DNA from 2 places in the Gordonia sesuvii genome. Region 2 is predicted to be linked to the other one. Evidence: riboswitches for the same ligand, from Rfam matches in the RefSeq annotation. Region 2 holds a riboswitch; the other holds the start of a gene.

Region 1 (9,978 bases), on a different contig from region 2:
AGACCACCGCCGCGTTCAGCGTCAACACCCCCGGCGCGGTCAAGGTCGGTTCGGTCGGTAAACCGTTGCCGGGCAACAGTGTCCGGATCGCCGACGACGGCGAGGTGATGTTGTCCGGCGGCGTGGTGTTCGGTGAGTACTGGCAGAACCCCGACGCGACCGCGGCCGCCGTCGAGGACGGCTGGTTCCACACCGGCGATCTCGGCACGCTGGATTCCGACGGCTTCCTCACCATCACCGGACGCAAGAAGGAACTGATCGTCACCGCCGGCGGCAAGAACGTGTCACCGGCCGGACTCGAGGACGTGATCCGCGCGAACGCGCTCGTCTCGCAGGCCGTGGTCATCGGGGACGCGAAACCGTTCATCGCAGCACTGGTCACCATCGATCCCGAGGCGTTCCCCGCGTGGAAGGAGCGCAACGGCAAACCGGCCGATGCGACGGTCGGCGATCTCGCCGACGACGCGGACCTGCGCGCCGAGGTCGCCTCCGCGGTCGAGTCGGCCAACCAGACGGTGTCGCATGCGGAGGCGATCAAGAAGTTCCGCATCCTCGCCGACGACTTCACCGAGGAAACCGGGGAGATGACGCCGACGCTGAAGGTCAAGCGCAATGTCGTGGTGGACAAGTTCTCCGGCGACATCGACGCGATCTACGCGAAATAGCGTTTCGCCCAACGGCGTCGACGTTTCGGTCGGCGGTCGGGTGTCTCAGAGGAGCTGCCGCAGACGCGCGGCGATGGCACGCCACTGCCAGGTCTCGAGGACGTGCTCACGGCCTCGCGCACCCATCTCGGCAGCCGCTGCCGGGTCGCGCAGGATCGCGGTGATCGCCAGTGCGACGGCGTCGATGTCGGTTCCGTCGACGACGGTCCCGGTGACCCCCTCCACCACCGTCTCCGGAGCCCCGCCGGATTGTCCGGCGACGACGGGCACACCGGTCGCCGACGCCTCCAGATAGACGATGCCGAGCCCTTCGACGTCGAGGCCGCCACCGCGTGTGCGTGCCGGCATCGCGAACACGTCGGCCACGTTGTGGTAGCCGGGCAGGTCGGTCGACGGCACCGAGCCCGTGAACACGACATGGTCCGCGACGGCATTCTCGTGCGCGAGTTTCCGCAGCGAATCGGCGTACGGACCGCCGCCGACGATCACCAGACACACGTCCCCGACCTCGCGGCGGATCAGTGGCAGCGCCCGGATCAGTACGTCCTGACCCTTGCGCGGCACCAGTCGCGACAGACACAGGACGGTTGGCCGATCCCTCAGTCCGAGCTGCTCGCGTAGCCGTTGGCGTGCTCGCGGATCGGGGGCGAACCGATCGGTGTCGACGCCCGGCGGCAGATACTCCAGCGCGGCATCTGCACCGAACGCCGCCGCGAAACGGCCACGGGTGTAACGACTCACGAACGTCACCGCGTCCGCGTGACCGCCGATGTAGGTCAGTACCTGCCGGGCAACCGGCAGCATCGACCAGCCGACCTCGTGGCCGTGGGTGCTCGCGACGACACGTCGTGCCCCCGCGCGGCGCATGGCCGGCGCGAGGGTCGCCAGCGGGGCGGCCGCACCGAACCACACCGTTGAGATGTCATGGCTCCGAATGATCTTCGCGGCACGTCGGGCCACCGCCGGCGTCGGCAGCATGAGCGTCGTCGGATGACGCACCACCGTATACGGCTGCGCGGCATCGAACTCCTCGTGCCCACGCCATCGCGGCGCATACACCACGATGTCGTCGGGCGGCAGCAGGTCGACGAGGTTCTGCAGATACGACTGGATTCCACCTGGTCGAGGCGGAAAGTCGTTGGTGATCAACAGGGTCCGATTCATCGGCGCACCTGGGTGGACAGCCATCGTTGCCAATCGGCGACGAAGTCGGTGCGCGACACCCCGAGTGCGTCGGAGATCGCCTGGTCACTCCGACGAGGATCGGCATCGGCCGCGACACCGGTGTAGAGGGTGCGCAACTCGTCCTCGCCGAAACGGTCGGCGACGAACGCCGCCACCGACCAGGCGGACTGATAGGCTACGACGGCTTCTTCGGAATCGACCGCGAAGTCGCGGTCGGCCGGGAGGTCGGCGGGCAGGTCACCGGCCCGGATCTGCGCGGCGAGATCCGGCGCCGCGTCATCGAACCTGCCGTAGGTGCCCTTGCGCCCCACGTACTCCGACACTCCCTCGGTGATCCACAGCGGCGCTCCCGCCGCCGTGACGACCCGAGTGGCGACGTGCGTCAACTCGTGACGCAACACCACCCCCAGCGCGGCGTCGGAGAGTTGGTCGGCACCCGGGGTGAGGATCACCCGCTGCCCCACCGCGACGTCATCGTCGGTGTCGACGCGGCTGTGGACGGTGGCGGCGGCCGCCCCGGTCACATCGGTGCCGGCGCTGCGCGCCAGTGCCCGGAACTCCGCCGGTCGATCGGTGGCGACGACGGCCGCCCGGCGCGGCCAGTCCTCGCCCCAGAACTCGTCGACGGCGACCACCGCTCCAGGCAGCAGGCCACGGACCCGGTCGACCGTCTCCGCGGTGCCGGGATACGACGCGATCACCGACGTTCCGCCGTCGGTGGCGACGTCGGTGGCCGCGAGGCCCGGCAGGTCCCAGAGTTGTGCCGGGGCGGCGGTGCCCCCGATGGCGGTCGCGTCCCCGACCACCTTCCAGTCGTCGCCGTAGCGCGCCATCACCAGTTGCATGTTCAGGGTCACGTCGGGTTCGTCGAGGCCGGGCGTAGCCGCACCGCCGAGCGCATATCGCAGATCCACCGGCGCCACCCAGGAGTCCGAGCTGCCCTGGGCGTCGAGGCGTTGCTGTAGGCCTGCAGGGACGAGCACCTCCGCCTCGGTACTGGGGACGACCTCGTACCGGAATTCCTTCAGCCGCAACGCGGTTCCGCGCGGTGGGATCGTCGGCACCGGGGCCGGGGACGACGGGGACGACGTCGGAGATCTGGGCTCGTCGGTCGAACGCGGCGGGGATGACTCGGCGGAGATCGACCCGCCGGGCACGGACTCTGAGGCCATGGACTCCGGGGCCACCGGGTGACCGCCCAGGTTGGTTGCGATCACCTGCAGGTGCCTGCGGAACTCGGGCGCGGCCGCGGCGTCGACGACGGTGTCGACCCGGTTCGGGTCGCCGCTGCGCAGTGCATCGCCGAGAACGTCGAGGGCGGCCTGGACCCCGGCGGTCCGCTGTTGCTCGTACACGTTGGCCGACGTCGTCGTGCTCGGCGCGCTGCTCGACGGGGAGACCGGTGGTGCTGTGGTGCCGCAGCCCGCGATCAGCGCGACCGCCAGGCCGACGAGGCCGGTGGCAGAGGCACATCGTGCGAGGGACACGTCAGTGCCGATCACCGGACGGCGTCCACGGAGGTCTGCGCTCAGTACCGGCGAGCGGAGTTGAACGGTCCCGCCTCGTCGACGGGCACGACCTTCACGGGCACACCGAACGTCGAGGCGTGGATGACGTAGCCGTCGCCGACGTACATGCCGACGTGATGGGCGTCCGGGTAGTAGATGATCAGATCGCCCGGCCGCAGGTTCTGCCGGTCGACCGACTGACCGGCACCGCCCTGAGCCTGACTCGACCGTGGCAGCGTCTTGCCGGCCTGCTGGTACGCCCAGACCATGAGGCCCGAACAGTCGAACGAGCTCGGGCCCGTCGCGCCCCACACGTACGGGTCACCGATCCGGGTCAATGCCGCCTGCACGGCGACCAGCGCGGTCGACGTCCCCTTCGGCACGACGCGGGGGTCGAAATCGAACTTCGGCCCCTGCAGGGCGGCGAGTTGCCGACCGGTCATCGATTCGTAGACGGCCCGGATCTGCACGGCCTGCAACTGCAGGTTCGCCTGCTTCGCCTGCAGTTCGCCACGGGTCTTCTCGGCCGCGGCAACGGCAGCGGTCGCCTCGGCTGCCGTCTCGTCGGCCTCGGTCTTGGCCGCCTGCGTGTTGCGCCGCGCGTCCTTGAGGCCCTGGAGGTCGGCCGCCGACTGGCGGGAGATCAGTTCGAGGCCGGACATCTGGTCGAGCAGGGACTGCGGCGAGTCGCTCACCAGCACGGCGTAGAGGCGGTTGACGCGGGCACCCTTGTAGCTGGCCCGCACCACCGAGTCGACGCGCGTCTGGTACTGCGCCAGGCGCTCCTGCGTGGACGCCAGGGAGCGCTCCGCCGCGGTCGAGGCCTTCCGCGCGTCGGCGACGATCCGACGCTGCTTGTCGTACTCGATCTGGGCGTTGTGCATCGCCTCGGCCGACTTCTCGGCGTCGTCACTGAGCTTCTTGTATTCGGCGAGGAGCTGATCGGGTGTGCGTACCGGCGCTGCGGCGGCTTCTGGGGCGCCGATGGCCGGGCCCAGCTGCCCCAGTGACACCACCGAGGCGAGGAGCAGCGCCACCAGCATCGCCGGCGCCGATCGCCGACGTGTCACCGATCGATTTCGTGTCACCGATCGTCCGGAAACCACGCCTGTCACCAGTCCTCCACCACTTCCCCGTGATCACCCGCGGTCGACGTCCGAACGGAACATCGTGCCCTGCAGGTGATTCGGGTGGGCGGATCACGCGCTCACGTGATCCGCCCACCCATCAAGCTCACATCTGTCGCCTTCGGCGCTCAGTAGCGCCGGATGCCGGTCAGATCCCAGCTGTTGACGTTGTCCTTCTGCACCGGGGTTCCGTAGGTCGACGAGTGGACGAACTTGCCGTTGCCCGCGTAGATGCCGGCGTGGCCGCCACCGTTGAAGATCAGGACGTCGCCGGGCTTGGCCGCCGCGATCGAGGCGACGGGAGTGCCGCCGCCGAGCTGGCCGTAGCTGTCGCGCGGGATGGTCTTGCCGGCCTTCTTGTAGGACCAGTAGACGAGACCGGAGCAGTCGAAGGCGTTCGGGCCGGCTGCGCCGTAGGAGTACGGCGAACCGATCTTGCTCTCGGCGTTGCTCACGGCCTTCTGGGCCACGGTGGGCTGCACGCCGAGGAATCCGCCGCCACCCTTGGGCTTGAACTCCTGCGGGATCTGGTCGTCGTTCAGACCGGGAACGGTGAAGGTGCCGATGTTCGGGATCTCGACGCTCGCTCCGGGCGACTTGGCCACCGGCGCAGCCTGCGGCGCAGCCGGCTTCGGCTCCTGGAATTGCTGGGGGACCTGCTGGCTGTCGACCCCGGGAAGTTCAAAAGTGCCGATGTTCGGCACGTGCACAGGTGCGGCGAGTGCCGGGCCTGCGGCTACGGCCAGCGAGCCGACGGTGATCGATCCTGCAACCACCGCGCGCTTGGCCACCTTGCTGCCACGGTTGGGCTGCTCCAAACGATGTTTCGCCACGAAGCGACTTCTCCTTGTTCTCCCTTCGACCGCCGACCGGGTTAGCTGTCGGATTCGGGCCGGAAGACTGGCCCTACACACGAGTCGATGACACCCTTGGCGTCGTCGGGCACGCGCGATTCACCCCAATTCGGATCACTCCGAAAACTGATGGTTCCCCGGTTCGCCCAGAGGGCGATTGAGCGGTGACCGATCCAGACCACTCCTGTTGGAGCGGGACGCTCTGAAAAGGTCTCGGAAAGGTTACGAAATCGAACGCGGGTCTGTCCACCGACCCGTGAGTACGGACTCGGAGCCCCGTGGTCACCCCGCTCGCAGGATGCGCAGATTGCGCGACGAAAATCCGTCCTGAGCAGTGACTTTGCCAGCTCTTGCAGATACTGCAGAGGCTGTGGTGGCCATTGCAGCGGTGACGAATACATCGATCGCGGCGTCGATCTCGGCGTCCGCCGAAGGGCCCGATTCCGTAACCTTTCCTCCACCTTCGCCCGCCGGGTTTCCGCTGCTGGGAGCGTCGAAGAGCACCTGCATCATGCATCCGTCGCAGGAAGTGGGACGACCCGGGCAGGTCTGGCAGTCGACGTACATTGTGTGATCTCCATCTCATTTGCCGGACATGGGTATGTCGAGGGCGGCCGGACGGCCTCTCCGCGCCCGTTCGCCACCTGAGACGGACAGTAGGGGTGGCCACCGACAGTTACGGTCGGCGACGACGTCAACCCACCTTTCCCGCCTGTCACACCAGAATCTGTCGTTACATCGAACTAATGTTCGGTCCGTGGCGCGCGCAACGACGACGGGTGGTGGACAGCTCACCTTTTTCGATCTCGAACGTGAGTCCGCCGATCGCCGGTCCGCCGACGACGAGGACCGTTTCGACCGGTCGCTGTTCGACACGACCATGGTCGTCGTGGACCTCGAGACCACGGGTGGGAGCAGTGCGACAGATCGGATCACCGAGATCGGCGCGGTCAAGATCCGCGGCGGCGAGGTCATCGGGGAGTTCGCCACCCTCGTCGACCCCGGTTGCCGAATCCCCCCGAAGATCGTCACGCTGACCGGCATCACCGAGGCTATGGTGTCCGATGCCCCCGAGATCGGCGCGGTCCTCCCCTCGTTCGTCGAGTTCGCGCGGGGTGCGATCCTGGTGGCGCACAACGCCCGCTTCGACATGGGGTTCCTGCGGAGCAACGCGAACCGGCTGGGCATCGACTGGCCGTTCCACACCAGTCTCTGCACGGTCACATTGGCGCGTCGGATCCTCACCCGCGACGAAGCGCCGTCAGTGCGCCTGTCCGCGCTCGCCGATCTGTTCGACGTGTCCGTGCGGCCCACACACCGTGCGCTCGACGACGCCCGCGCGACGGTCGAGGTACTGCATCGCCTGCTCGAGCGTGTCGGCAACCAGGGGGTGGGCACCTACCGCGAACTGACCGCCTATCTCCCCCGCAGTGATCCGCGACTGCGAGCCAAGCGCTCGCTGGCACAGGGGGTTCCGTCGCGGCCGGGTGTCTACCTGTTCCGCGGCCCCTCCGACGAGGTGTTGTACGTGGGTACTGCGGTCGACCTGCGTCGCCGGGTGCTGTCCTACTTCACCGGCAGCGACCCACGCCGCCGGATGGGTGAGATGGTCTCGGTCGCCACCCGCATCGATCACGTCGAGTGCGCCCACGGTCTCGAGGCCGGAATCCGCGAGCTCCGCCTGCTGGCGGCGCACGCACCCGCCTACAACCGCCGCTCGACCCAGCCACACCGCGGCTGGTGGGTGGTGTTGACCGGCGAACGGTTCCCCCGACTGAAGGTGTCGCGCACCCCCACCGACGATTGCGTCGGGCCCATCGGCAACCGCAGCACGGCCGCCACCATCGCCGATCTCATCGGCGGTGCCGCCGGCCTCCGGAGTTGCACAGGCCGATCGGGCTCGGCGTCACACCATTGGTGTCGCTCGGAGGCTGCGGGCGGACCTCGCATCGGCGGGTGCGCCGCCGCCTCGGACCGGCCGTTGACCCTGCCGGATTATCTGCCCCGGGTCGCCGCCGTCCGCGACCTGATGACCGGAGAGTCCGACGAGATACTCGGCATCCTCACCGACCGGCTCGCACAGCTGTCCGACGCCCAGATGTTCGAGAGCGCCGCGCGCCACCGTGATCGGCTGTCGGCGACGATCGACGTGCTCGCCCGCTGCCAGCGTCTGTCGGCGTTGTGCCGGATCGCCGAATTGGTGGTGGCCCGCCCGGACGATCAACGGGGATGGGAGCTCGCGGTGATCCGGCACGGCCGGCTCGCCGGCGCGGGGGTCGCGCGACGCGGCGTCGCACCCATGCCGGTGGTGCAGACCCTCATCGCCGCCGCGGAGACGGTGACCCCGGGGTCCGGGCCCCTCTTCGGCGCGCCGGCCGAGGAACCGGCGCTGCTCTACCGGTGGATCACCGAACCAGGCGCACGCATCGTCGCGGCCAGCGAACCGTTCGTGCTGCCTGGTGCCTGTGCCCAACGATGGTCGGCATGGTCACGCACGGCACACGACGCCCGGGAGACACGTCGGCGAGCCGGATGACGACGTCGGTGCGCACTACTGTGTCAACCATGATCACCGCCATCGTCCTGATCCACGCCGATGTCCACCAGATCCCGGAGACCGCGCAGGCGGTCGCGGACATCCCCGGCGTGTCCGAGGTGTACTCCTGCGCCGGAGATGTCGACCTGATCGCCAAGATCAAAGTGCGCGACCACGATCAGATCGCCGACGTGGTCACCGGCAAGATCAACCGTTTACCCGGGGTGACACACAGCGCCACCCACATCGCGTTCCGCAGCTACTCACGATCCGACGTGGAAGGCGGGTTCTCCATCGGCGAGGAGTGACACTCCCGCCGCACCGGATCGCCCGGGAGTCAGCGGGACGCGGCGAGTTCGGTGCTGAGTGCCGCCCAACGGTCGAGCAGACGGGCGACGTCGCCGTTGTCGATCACCGCTGCGGCGCGCGTCATCGCGTCGCCCATGGAGTCGCGCAACTGGGCGCCGGACATCGCCTCGCGCTGTTCGAAGGCGACGATCGCGCCGGCCGCGTTGAGCAGCACCGCGTCCCGCACCGGGCCGCGGGTGCCGGCGAACAGATCACGGGCGATACCGGCGTTCACCATCGCGTCACCGCCCTGCAGTGCCGCCAGTTCGACGCGCGCGATCCCGAGATCGGCCGGGTCGAGGCTGAGTTCGGTCACCGAGCCGGCGACGACCTGCCACACCGTCGAGGTCGTCGTCGTGGTCAGTTCGTCGAGGCCGTCGTCGCCCCGCACCACCAGCACCGAGTTGCCACGATCCGCGAATGTCCTCGCCAGGACCGGCGCGAGGTCGACGAAGGCGCATCCGATCAGCCCGCTCTGCGGACGGGCCGGGTTGGTGAGCGGACCCAGCACGTTGAACACCGTGGGGATACCGATCTCCTTGCGCGGGGGCCCGGTGAACCGGAAGGCGGGGTGGAACACCGGCGCGAAGCAGAACCCGATGTTGACCTCGTCGACGCACCTCGCTACGTCCGCGGGCCCGAGGGAGATCCCGACGCCGAGGGCCTCGAGGACGTCGGCTCCCCCGCTCTTCGACGACGCCGCCCGGTTTCCGTGCTTGACCACCGGCACACCGGCCGCCGCGATCACCATCGACGTCATCGTGGAGATGTTCACCGTGTGCGACCGATCGCCTCCGGTGCCGACGACATCGACCGCCGGACGTGTCACGTCGACCAGCGTGGCGTGCTCGAGCATCGCCGACGCCAGGCCGCGCAGCTCGGTCGGCGCCGCACCCTTCATCTTCACGCCCACGCCGAACGCGGCGATCTGGGCGCCCGTCGCGGCATCACTCATGATCTCGTTCATCGCCCACGACGCCTCGTCGATGGTCAGGTCGACGCCGTCGGTGACGCGCCCGAGGATCTGCGGCCAGGTGTACGCGGAAGAGTCGGTGCTGCTCACAGAGGAAACAGTAGTGGTCGCGGCCCTAACCCTGCGCCACCGGTCGCTGCAGCACCTGCCAACGCAGGACGACCCCGCGGTGCCGCGAGCCGAGACTGGCCATCCGCGAACGTTCCTGCGACAGGTGCACGGCGTCGAGCATCTGCACACGCGCCAGGTGCACGACGACCAGGCCCGATTCCCCGTCGCCGGTGGGCTCCGCGTTCGTATCGGTCGTGCGCTGGTCGACGACGACGGAGGTGTAGCCGTCCAGAGCGGCGGTCGCGACGGCGTCGTCGAGCCGTGACGCGGGCAGACGCAACACGTGGCGGAGTACGACCTCGTCCTCGGGACGCCAGGACGAGCGATCCAGCACCACCGAACTCGCCGCGGCATCGTCGTCGGATTCGGCGACGACCACCAGCTCGGCGGCGTCGGTGTCGAGCGCGTCCTGATGGCGACGCCCGATCACGCGCTCACGCAACCGCTCCCAGCGCCCCGGGGTCAGCGGCCGCCCGTTGAGGTCACGGCGGAGGCCCGGCCGACCGGCCGGACCCGGGTTCGATTCGCCTGTCACATCCCCAGGAAACCATGGCCGACGAGACACGCCGAAAACACCGGTGAGCGGCGACGACCAGCGACAAGAGAAAAAGTTCCGGTGAATATCGGACCCAAGTGGTCAGGGCTTACTACGAACCGTCATACTTCACTTT
Region 2 (9,978 bases):
TCACTCTCATCTCGCCCGTCGCCCTGCACCGGCTGCTGTTTCGCCGGCACGCCGTCGACCGACTCGTCGATCGCGCGCACACATTGACGCTGATCGGGATCACCTTCCTCGGCCTGGCACTCACCGGCATCGTCGCGGTCATCTTCGACATCGTGTTCGGCGGGTGGGCGGCCATCGCGGCCGCTGTGGTCGCGGTCCTCGTGTTCGTCGGCATGTGGGTGGTGTTGCCGTTCAACGAACGCCGACGCCTCGGCGACGACTGAAACCTCCCGGTGCCTGAGTAGCCCGTGACCCACCCACCGGTGCCTGAGGAGCCCGTGAGGTACGAGCGGGCGTCACGAAGGCCCCTTCGAGACGCTTCCTCGCAGGCTCGGAAGCTCCTCAGGGGGCGGGTGGTGACGTTTCTCGCAGGCTCGGAAGCTCCTCAGGGGGCGGGTGAGGGCCCCGGAAATGGACAAGGGCCCCGCACGGGCTCATGGCCATCGTGCGGGGCCCTTCGACTGTGGGCCCGAGCGGGCTGCGCTCAGTTGCCTGACATCACGGGGTCGGCAGCTGATCCTTGTGCTGGTTGAACAGGTCGATCTGCTCCGGGGTGAGCTCGTAGCCGCTGTCCTTCGCGGCCTTCCAGAGGTTCTGGATCTCCGGGTTGATCTTGTTGTTGTCGATCGCCTGGTCGAGGGCGTCGTCGATCTGGCCGGTCACCTCAGAGGTGCTCCCGGCATCGGGGAGAGCGGTCCAGTCGAACGGCGCGGGCAGCTCGGGGAGCTGCGGCAGGATCGGAGCCTGCTTCGGCTCGGCCGGTGCGCTGCGCTGGGTCGCGCCCGAGAGCCCGGTGCCGCAGGTCGGCCATGCGCCCTTGCCCTGGCCGGCGAGCACACGCTCGGCGACGACGATCTGCTGTTCCTTGGTCGCCTGATCGGCGGTGGGGGCGAACTCGCCGCCGCCGTAGCCACTCCAGGTGCTCGGAGCGAACTGCAGGCCGCCGTGGTAGCCGTTGCCGGTGTTGATGGCCCAGTTGCCGCCGGACTCGCACTGCGCGACAGCGTTCCACTCTGCGTCGGTGGCTGCGTTGGCGGTACCGGTTCCCAGCAGAGCAGCGCCGCCGCCCAGGACGGCCCCGGTCAGGGCGACCTTCGCGAAGGTCTTGGTGGTGGTGGCAGTCGTCGGTTTGCGATGACGTCCGGACATGCTGTGTTTCCTCTCTCCACGCGCCTACGAAGTCAGCTGTCGGGTTCGGGCGAGAGGTGCCCGGTCCCGGCCTGACGTGTGTCACTCCGGGACTTGACCCCAAGGGCGTCGTGTGACGTCCGTTTCCCGTGTGGGAGGTGGGTCCCCCGTCCTCGCTCCTAGATGTCGTTCTCGTGCGTCCCATCGGTGGAGCGAGGTTCGGCGCGGCCGATGCGACGTATTTTTGCCTTGTGGTTACTTGCTCGTGACCCCCCGAGGGCGTCGTTCAGTCACAGTACGACCTTTCGCAGCGCGAATCACGTTGTTGGCAAGCCAGTTTTCGAAGCCTGAACATGGGCTGAGAGGGAAAAATCGCGTCCTGCCTGCTCACGGCATGATGGTCGAGTCGTGTCCTACTCGTAATCAATCCGTGATGTGATAAAGCTCACAACGTGGGTGTGTCGTCAGCCACCGGCAAATGGGGGCAGAACATCGACGGTCGCGCAGTCGCCGAGCCGCGCTCCGCGGTCACACATCGCGACGGAATCGCGGAGATATGAGCATCGTTCGAGTACGCGCTCGAGATCGGGATTGTCCTTGGCGAGCAACGCCTCCAGCTCGCCGAGCGTCGAATCGGTGTCGACCTCGAGGACGGCGGATTCGGTGCCCGCTGCGGCGCGGGCGGCAGCGAAGTACCGGACGGTCAACTGCATCGCCGTCAGCCCCCGATGGCCGACATCGGCCGTGTCGGTTGGTGGAAATCGGGATCGTTGACGCCGTGTCCGGCTGCCTTGATCCAGGTGTTGCCCCGCCAGCGCTGCGCGATCGCGGCGTCGAGTTCCACCTCGGGCAGCCCGCTCCGGAGAACGGCACGTAGGTCGGTCTCGCCCTGCGCGAACAGGCAGTTGCGCAACGCGCCGTCGGCGGTGAGGCGAGTCCGGTCGCAGTCCCCGCAGAACGGTCGTGTCACCGAGGCGATCACGCCGATACGAGCCGGCGCCTCGTCGACCTGGTAGCCGTCGACCAGCCACGTCGCCGCAGGTGCGCTGCCCCGGGGTCGCGGATCGGCACGCAATGGGAAGTGCGACCGCAGGACGGCCAGGATCTCGTCGGCGGTCACCATCGACGCCCGGTCCCAGCGGTGGTCGGCGTCCAGCGGCATCTGCTCGATGATGCGGAGTTGATAGCCGTGCTCGAGACAGAACCGGGTGAGGTCGGGGAGCCGGGCCAGGTCCTCGTGACCGGCGAGGACCGCGTTCACCTTCACTGTCCGCAGGCCGGCGGAGCGTGCCGCCGACAGGCCGTCGAGCACGTCGTCGAGCCGGTCGCGTCGGGTGATCTCGGCGAACCGGGCAGGGTCCACGGTGTCCAGGGAGATGTTGACCCGGTGTAGGCCGGCCGCCACCAGACCGTCGATGCGTCGTGCCAGGCCGAGTCCGTTCGTCGTCATCGCGATCTCCGGGCGTTCGGGCCTTCCGGAGATAGCGCCGATCAGGTCCTCGAGGTCACGCCGCAACAGGGGTTCGCCGCCGGTGAACCGGACCGACCGGATTCCGAGATCGCGGATCGCGACCGTCATCACCCGGGTGAGCTCGGCGGTGGTGAGGACCTCGTCGGTCGGCAGCCACTGCAGCCCTTCGGCCGGCATGCAGTAGGTGCACCGGAGATTGCACCGATCGGTGACCGAGACCCGGAGATCGGTCACCACTCGGCCGAACTTGTCGCGCAATGGGCCGGTATCCGGCGCGTCGGTGGCCGGCACCCCGTCGGACGACGGGGTGGTCGGGAGCCCGAGCGCGACGACGGTCATCGGCCGTCCCGCAGGGCTTCCAGGGATCGGAAGGTGCTGGCGTGGAACACCAGCGGTTCCACACCGGGATCGCTGCGCAGCGCCTCGATCCGTAGCAACACCAGGGTGTGGTCGCCGGCGGGGATCTCGTTGAACAGCGAGCAGGACAGACTTGCCGCCGCTCCGGGGATGAAGACGGCGCCGTCGTCGGTCCGCAAGGGTGTGATGCCGTCGAACCGGGACGCGGCCGGTCCGGCGAGCTGGCGGCACAGGTCCGACTGATCGCTGGCGAACACGCTCAGTCCGATCGCGGGTGCTTCCTTCAATCTCGGCCACGTGGTCGAGGTGTTCTGCACGCACAACGACACCAACGGAGGGTCGAGTGACACCGTCGTGAACGCACTCGCGGCCATCCCCGCCGGTGCGGGGGTGCCGGTGGGGTCGGTGACCTGGCAGGCGACGGCGACCACCCCGGACGGAAAACATCCGTACGCGCGCCGCAACGTCGCGGTATCGGTGGCCGGGGCGAGATCGTCGGCCACCGGCATGATGGCGTCGACGCTCACCGTGACCTCCGTCCCGACCGCAGCGCGAATACGATCCCCAGCACGAATCCCAGTGGCGCGCACATGGTCAGCAGATAGACGACCGTGGGTGCCGTGCCGCCGTCGGTGACCAGCGGCGTCACGAACAGCGCGACGATTGCCGCCACACCGATCGCGAAGACGACCCCGGCCGCCTGCAGCAGGCGAGGGGACGGGTGGCTGTTCATGCTTCCACGGTAGATCACGGCGAGTCGCCGCGGAGGCCGCGTGGTGTGTTGCCGTCACATCGTCGGTGCGGGTCGCCGGCGTGAGGTATTCCACGTGACCGCCTCCAGTGGCGTTGGCTAGACTGAATTCCCATTGGCGCCTCTGCTCATCTGAACGAGGGTCGGGCCCGAGTCCGGGCCGACTGCTGGGTCAGGTGAGGGGCGCTTTTGTCATGACATGTCCGAAAACGCAGATGAGGGTGAGCACAGTGCCGACCGGCAAGGTGAAGTGGTACGACGCGGAGAAGGGTTTCGGCTTCCTGTCGCAGGAGAGCGGGGAGGACGTCTACGTCCGTTCCTCCGCGCTGCCGGAGGGTGTGGAAGCACTCAAGCCGGGTCAGCGCGTCGAGTTCGGCATGGCCGCGGGTCGTCGCGGGCCGCAGGCACTGACCGTCACCGTGCTCGAACCTGCCCCGAGCGTGGCCAAGAACGCCCGAGAGGCGGCGCGCAAGGAGACCAAGCGGCACACGCCCGACGAACTGCACGGGATGGTCGCCGACCTGATCACCCTCCTCGAAGGTGCGGTGCAGCCGGAATTGCGCAAGGGACGCTATCCCGATCGCAAGACGTCACAGCGGATCTCCGAGGTGGTCCGGGCCGTCACCCGCGAGCTGGAGCGCTGAGTTCCCCGCCTGCTCCCGGCAGTTGCAAACCCTCCGGTGACGTGTCGGCGGCCAGAAACCCGCGCATGCTGACGGTGTCGTCGCCGGCGGAGACCACGGACGGAAGCTGGACCTCGATCGCGATGAGCGTCCGTTCCGCGGTCGAGTGCAGCACGGTGGTGTAGGTCGAGTTCGACCGCATCGGCACGACCGTGCCATCCGGGCCGTTCGGCGTCAGGTACTGGACGACGAGATTCGACGGCCATTCGGCGATGTCCTGCGACACGGAGAGCACCACGGATTCGCCGACCGGCACCGGCACCCGGGCGATGCGGGCGTCGGCGGGGTCTTCGGGCTCGCAGTTCTCCAGGAACACATCGCACATCCGCGTCGGATCGACGCGGACCAGGCGATCGCCGACGGCCAGGTGCAGGTACGAGTGCTCGCTGTCGGAATCGCCCGACCACGAGTCCTTGGTCAGGAACGCGACGCTGCCGCCGACGACGGCGACGAAAGCGACGGCCACTGCCGCGATGATGGCGAGCGCCTTCTTCTCTCCGCTGTTGAGATTCACGATGTTGAGCTCACAGGTCTGCTGGTCCTCGTGCTGTCGATGTGACGGTGTGCTGGGTCAGTGGTGACCCGTGCGATGGGGTCTGGTCGGCGGGGTGCTCCGCCCGGCGTCCATCTCCGGCCCGGGCCGGGTGGTCGGCGCGTCGTGTGCCCGGGTTGCCGCGTTCGACGGTGACGCGGATGGTCCACGCCGCCACGTCCGGTCGGTGTCGCCGACCGCCGAGAAGGCCACGGTCGGTTCGGCGTAGTCCGGTCGGCGCCCGCCGATGCCCGGGACCAGCGACGACCCGCGGTTGGTCAGCACGGTCTGGACCAGGCCCACACCCAGTAGGACCGCGACCACGGTGAAACCGATCCACAGCGTGGTGGGCAACACCACACCGAGGGTGGCGCCGAACACCCACCCGAGTTGCAGGACGGTCTCCGACCGGCCGAACGCCGACGCGCGCGACTCGTCCGGCAGATCGTCCTGGATCGACGAGTCGAGGCAGACCTTGCCGATGGCGCTGGTGCCGGAGGCGACGAACGCCGCCACGGTGGCGACCACGATGCTGCCGAAGATCGCGGCCAATACTGCGACGACGAAGCAGCCTGCGGTGCACCACAACACGATCGTGGGCGGGTTCTTCAGCTCCAGGCGGGTGCCGAGGCCGTTGCCCAGCATGTTGCCGACCGCGGCCGCCGCGCCGACCGCGCCCAGCAACAGCAACTGCGTCCAGTCGGAGCTCACACCCTGCTGCGCCTTCGCGTAGAAGGCGATGTAGAGGGTCAGGAAGCCGGTCAGGATGCGGATCGTCGCGTTGCCCCACAGCCCCGCGACGACCTTGCGTCCCAACGGCTGGCGCATCTTCGCCGCGAGCTCGTTCGCGGTCTCGCGGGCACCTTTGCGCGTACCACCGGCATCGTGCTCGGGCGCGCGCGACATCGCCGGTTCACCGTGATAGGTGAGTGTGGTCGGGATCTCACCCTCGGTGACCTCCACCCACGCCGGGATGCGCATGCAGAACCATGCGCCGACCGCGGCGATCACGGCGAGCCACGCCATCGCCCCGGGGATATGGAACGGCAGGACCTGCGCCAGAAGCAGTTCGAAGACGGCGGCGACGGCGCCGCCGATGAGGGTGCCGCCGATCAGCCCGAACGTCGTCAGCCGGGAATTCACGCGGGGGAGGTCGATCGAGGGCGGCACCACGCGCGGCGTCACAGCGGATTTGAGCACGCCGAACGACTTCGACAACACCAACAGACCGAGCGCACTCGGATAGAGCACCCATGGGTCGTACTCGAGTTGCTCGGTGACCGGATTCCACGACGAGTTCGCCATGATCAGCAGCGCAAGGACGGTCCGTAGCCCGAACGTCGTGGCCATCGCGATCCGGCGACCGTGTTGGAGTCGGTCGAGCAGCGGTCCGATCAACGGCGCGATCAGCGCGAACGGTGCGATCGTCAGGGCCAGGTAGAGGCCGACGTTGGTCTTCGACTCACCGGTGGCCGCCGCGAAGAACAACGTGTTGGCCAGCGCGACCGCCATCGCGGCGTCGACGGCGAAGTTGGCGATCACCGGCAAAGTCAGGGCGGTCATCCCCGATCGGTCCGCACCGTCCGCGGTGGCCGCGCGATAGATCTTGCCGACGCCGCGGCCGGTCAGTTCCCGGCTGCGCATCGCGGCGACCCGGGCCACGGTGATCTTCTTCGGCATCCGCGGGTCGGTCGACGCGGTCGACGGCATCGCCCGGGTCCCGCCCATCCGGCCGGTCGGGGCGTTCGCCGGATCGTCCGGGTCGCCGTCGAGGGGCGGCAGGTGCGGATTGTGGGTCCGGGGCGGCAGATAGGCGTGGTCGGCGTGACCGCGGGACGATCCGCGGCCGGTCGGACGGCCCGAACGTCCCTCGTCGGCGGGATAATTCGCGGTGCCTGGATGTTGCCGTGGGCTGCGCCGGCCGCGGCCTTCTCCCGCAGCGCCGTCACGACTCGGCCCCACGCGATCCGGTCGGGTCGGATCACCGTCGTCCCGGCGGGGCGAATGGGGACTGGGTCGGTTCACACCGACAATTGTTCCTCATCCCACCGACTCGGTCGCGGATGGTGGCCCACCCGCGAGGCGGGTCGGTGCCACCGCACGGTGTCCGTGTTGCACACTGGAGGGGTGACTCTTGCATTCGACGGTGACCGGCTGCTCGCCGCCGTGGACGTGGCGCGCACCGCGCTCGTCGAGGACGGCCAGTCTCCGGGGCGGCACCTGGAGAGCACCCCGGAGGGGGAGTGGGCGGTCGCCCACTATTTCGAGGCCGACCTGTCCGGCTACCGCGGGTGGCAATGGTGTGTCGTCGTCGCCGGCGCGCCCGGGTCCGACGAGACCACCGTCAGCGAGATCGTGCTGCTCCCCGGTGAGGGATCTCTGCTCGCACCCGACTGGGTCCCGTGGAACGAGCGGGTGGCAGCCGGCGACCTGTCGCCGGGTGATGTTCTCGCCGCCGAACCCGGCGACCACCGACTGGTTCCGAATCAGATCGACACCGGCGACGAGTTCCGGTTCGACGACGACCGCACCGACCCCGACGACATCGGCCAGATCGCCGGTGAGGTGGGGCTCGGTCGTCGACGTCTGCTCAGCCCGGAAGGGCGTGACGAGACGGCGCAGCGCTGGCACGACGGTCAGTACGGTCCGCACAGCGACATGGCCGCGGCAGCCGCGTTCAACTGCGTGACATGCGGTTTCTACCTACCTTTGGCGGGCGCTCTGCGTCCGGCGTTCGGGGTGTGCGCCAACGAGTATTCCGCCGACGGGCACGTGGTGGCCGCCGATTACGGATGCGGTGCGCACTCGGATGTCGCCGCACCGCGCGGTGAGGGATCGCCCGCCTACGACGCGTTCGACGACGGCGCGCTGGAGATCGTCCCGGCCACCGCGAACGCCGGCGGGGACCCGACCTCCTGACGGACACCATGGTCGACGGCCCCGACCCGTTCGGCGTCGGCGAACTGCGCGCCGCGACCCTCTTGTCATGGCGTTCGGAGGGCAACCGCTACGTCGAGGACGCCACCACCGAGGACGACCTCGTCACCGTCGGCTACCGCGACAGGTTGTTCACCGAACTCGTGGCCAACGCCGCCGATGCCGCGGCCGCCGCAGGCGTACCGGGGCGAGTGGCAATCTGGTCCACCGATCAGGGAACCGTCCACATCGCCAACACCGGAGCGTCACTGACCTCCGAGGGCGTTCGGTCCCTGCTGTCGCTGCGGGTCTCCGCGAAGTCCGATGCCGACGGCCCGCGCAGTGTGGGCCGCTACGGCGTGGGATTCACGGCGACCGCTGCGGTCGCCGATCGGGTGGAGGTCCGCTCGACGTCTGGTTCGATCGTCTTCGACCGGTCCCACACCGCCGACGCGACCTCCGCCGACGGCGTCGGCGCCGCCGCTGTCCGCGCCCCGTTGCTGCGTCTCGCCTGGCCGACCGACACCATGCCCGCCGAGGGTTTCGACACCGAGGTGGTCATCTGGCCGCGCGAGGGGACCGCTACCGCTGCCCTGATGTCGATGGCCCAGTCGCAGGCCGTCGACCTGCTGCTGGAACTCAATGGGCTAGAAGAGATCTCGGTCGCCGACACCGTCGTCACGATCGAGCGTCACCCCCTGGTCCCTGAGGAGCGAGGCGCTAGCCGAGCGTCACGAAGGGCCCCGCAACGTCTCACCATCACCGCGTCATCACCCGCACACACGGTGTCCCGCCGATGGATTCAGGCCGGCACACGCACTCGGTGGCTGACCGAGATCGACGAGACCGGCGCGGTGTTCGACCCGCCGGCCGTGTCCGTCCTGTGCGCACCGACGCCGACCGACATCGAACTGTCGCTTCCCGCGTCGTGCATCACCGATCTGCCCCTCACGCCGGACCGCCGACACCTCCACCCCTCCGCCGACATCGCCTCGGCCGCAGACGGATACACCGATTTGATCCGCGCGGTCCAGGGCTCGTCCCGGCTGCGCCTGGTGCCGATGGCCGGACGCATCCGAAACCGGGATGACGCCGTCCTCACCGACGCCGTGCTCGCCGAACTGACCGATGGCCCATGGCTTCCCGCCGCGGACGGCACTGAACTGGTGCCCAGCCGGGCCGTCGTCTTCGGCGATCTCACACCTGAACTCGGCGACGTGCTGTCGCCGATCATGAGCGATCTCGCCCACCCTTGCGTGTCCGAACGTCGCCACCTGCCTCGACTCAGATCGGTGGGAGTCGGCGAGATCGGCCTCGCCGACGTCGCCGAACGCCTCATCGGTGTGGAACGCCCCCCGTCATGGTGGCGGGATCTGTACTCGGCGCTCTCCCCGCTGGTCACGACCGCCGCAGACGCCGAGGAACTCGGCACCCTCCCCGTACCCCGCGCCGACGGACGCACGAACATCGGTGCGCGCGGCCTCTTCCTCGCCGACGGCTTCACCACGTCGCCGAGCTGGATACCCACCGTCGACCCGGACGCGCGGCATCCGTTGATCGAACGCCTCGGCGCCACCGCCATTTCCGTGACCGACGCGCTCGCCGACCCCGCTCTGCGGCAACTGGTCGACGAGGCCGACGACGACCGTCTGATCGAGACCGCCGACGAGGTGTTCGATCTCCTCGCCGCGGATCCGGCTGCGCCGGCGCCGAAGTGGCTCGCGGGATTGCCGGTGACCGACTCCGAGGGTGACCTCGTACCGGCCGACGAACTGCTGCTGCCGGACAGTCCGCTCGTCTCGGTGCTCGTCGACGACGCCCCGTTCGGTCGGGTGGCACCGGACCTCGTCGCACGAGTCGGCGCCGACGTGCTGCGTCGCGTCGGTGTCGGCTGGGGGTTCATGACCGTCGTCGACGATCTCCCGGTCGCGCCCGATCACGACCTCCCCGACGAACAGCAGTGGTGGGACTCGCTCGACGACCCACCGGAAACCCTTGCCGCGGTGCGTGATCTGGATCTCGTCGATGAGACCCGATGGGGCGATGCGCTGACACTGCTGGCCACCGACGAGAACACCGCGCCGCTGCTCGCCGACCGCGC

The links. A riboswitch is a leader RNA that binds a small molecule or an ion and turns the genes downstream of it on or off. The one in region 2 is predicted to bind cyclic di-AMP.
Region 1: it holds a riboswitch for cyclic di-AMP, as region 2 does, so the genes downstream of both, VZC37_RS18895 (C40 family peptidase) here and VZC37_RS03145 (transglycosylase family protein) in region 2, are expected to answer to the same signal.

The regions. Positions count from the first base shown of each region.
Region 1 is NZ_JAZDUF010000006.1:78,886-88,863, reverse strand. Features, by position in the region: gene VZC37_RS18915 (AMP-dependent synthetase/ligase) at 1-665, shown strand, start outside; gene VZC37_RS18910 (glycosyltransferase family 4 protein) at 711-1,829, opposite strand; gene VZC37_RS18905 (hypothetical protein) at 1,826-3,352, opposite strand; gene VZC37_RS18900 (C40 family peptidase) at 3,379-4,401, opposite strand; gene VZC37_RS18895 (C40 family peptidase) at 4,614-5,318, opposite strand; cyclic di-AMP (ydaO/yuaA leader) riboswitch at 5,333-5,513, opposite strand; gene VZC37_RS18890 (hypothetical protein) at 5,622-5,852, opposite strand; gene VZC37_RS18885 (DEDD exonuclease domain-containing protein) at 6,097-7,875, shown strand; gene VZC37_RS18880 (Lrp/AsnC family transcriptional regulator) at 7,905-8,183, shown strand; gene trpD (anthranilate phosphoribosyltransferase) at 8,213-9,286, opposite strand; gene VZC37_RS18870 (hypothetical protein) at 9,312-9,842, opposite strand.
Region 2 is NZ_JAZDUF010000001.1:676,910-686,887, reverse strand. Features, by position in the region: gene VZC37_RS03150 (DUF6328 family protein) at 1-263, shown strand, start outside; gene VZC37_RS03145 (transglycosylase family protein) at 538-1,188, opposite strand; cyclic di-AMP (ydaO/yuaA leader) riboswitch at 1,194-1,366, opposite strand; gene VZC37_RS03140 (MoaD/ThiS family protein) at 1,632-1,880, opposite strand; gene moaA (GTP 3',8-cyclase MoaA) at 1,886-2,977, opposite strand; gene VZC37_RS03130 (flavin reductase family protein) at 2,974-3,504, opposite strand; gene VZC37_RS03125 (hypothetical protein) at 3,519-3,728, opposite strand; gene VZC37_RS03120 (cold-shock protein) at 3,977-4,390, shown strand; gene VZC37_RS03115 (DUF2771 family protein) at 4,368-4,943, opposite strand; gene VZC37_RS03110 (MFS transporter) at 5,001-6,923, opposite strand; gene VZC37_RS03105 (DUF3027 domain-containing protein) at 7,089-7,880, shown strand; gene VZC37_RS03100 (sacsin N-terminal ATP-binding-like domain-containing protein) at 7,889-9,978, shown strand, end outside.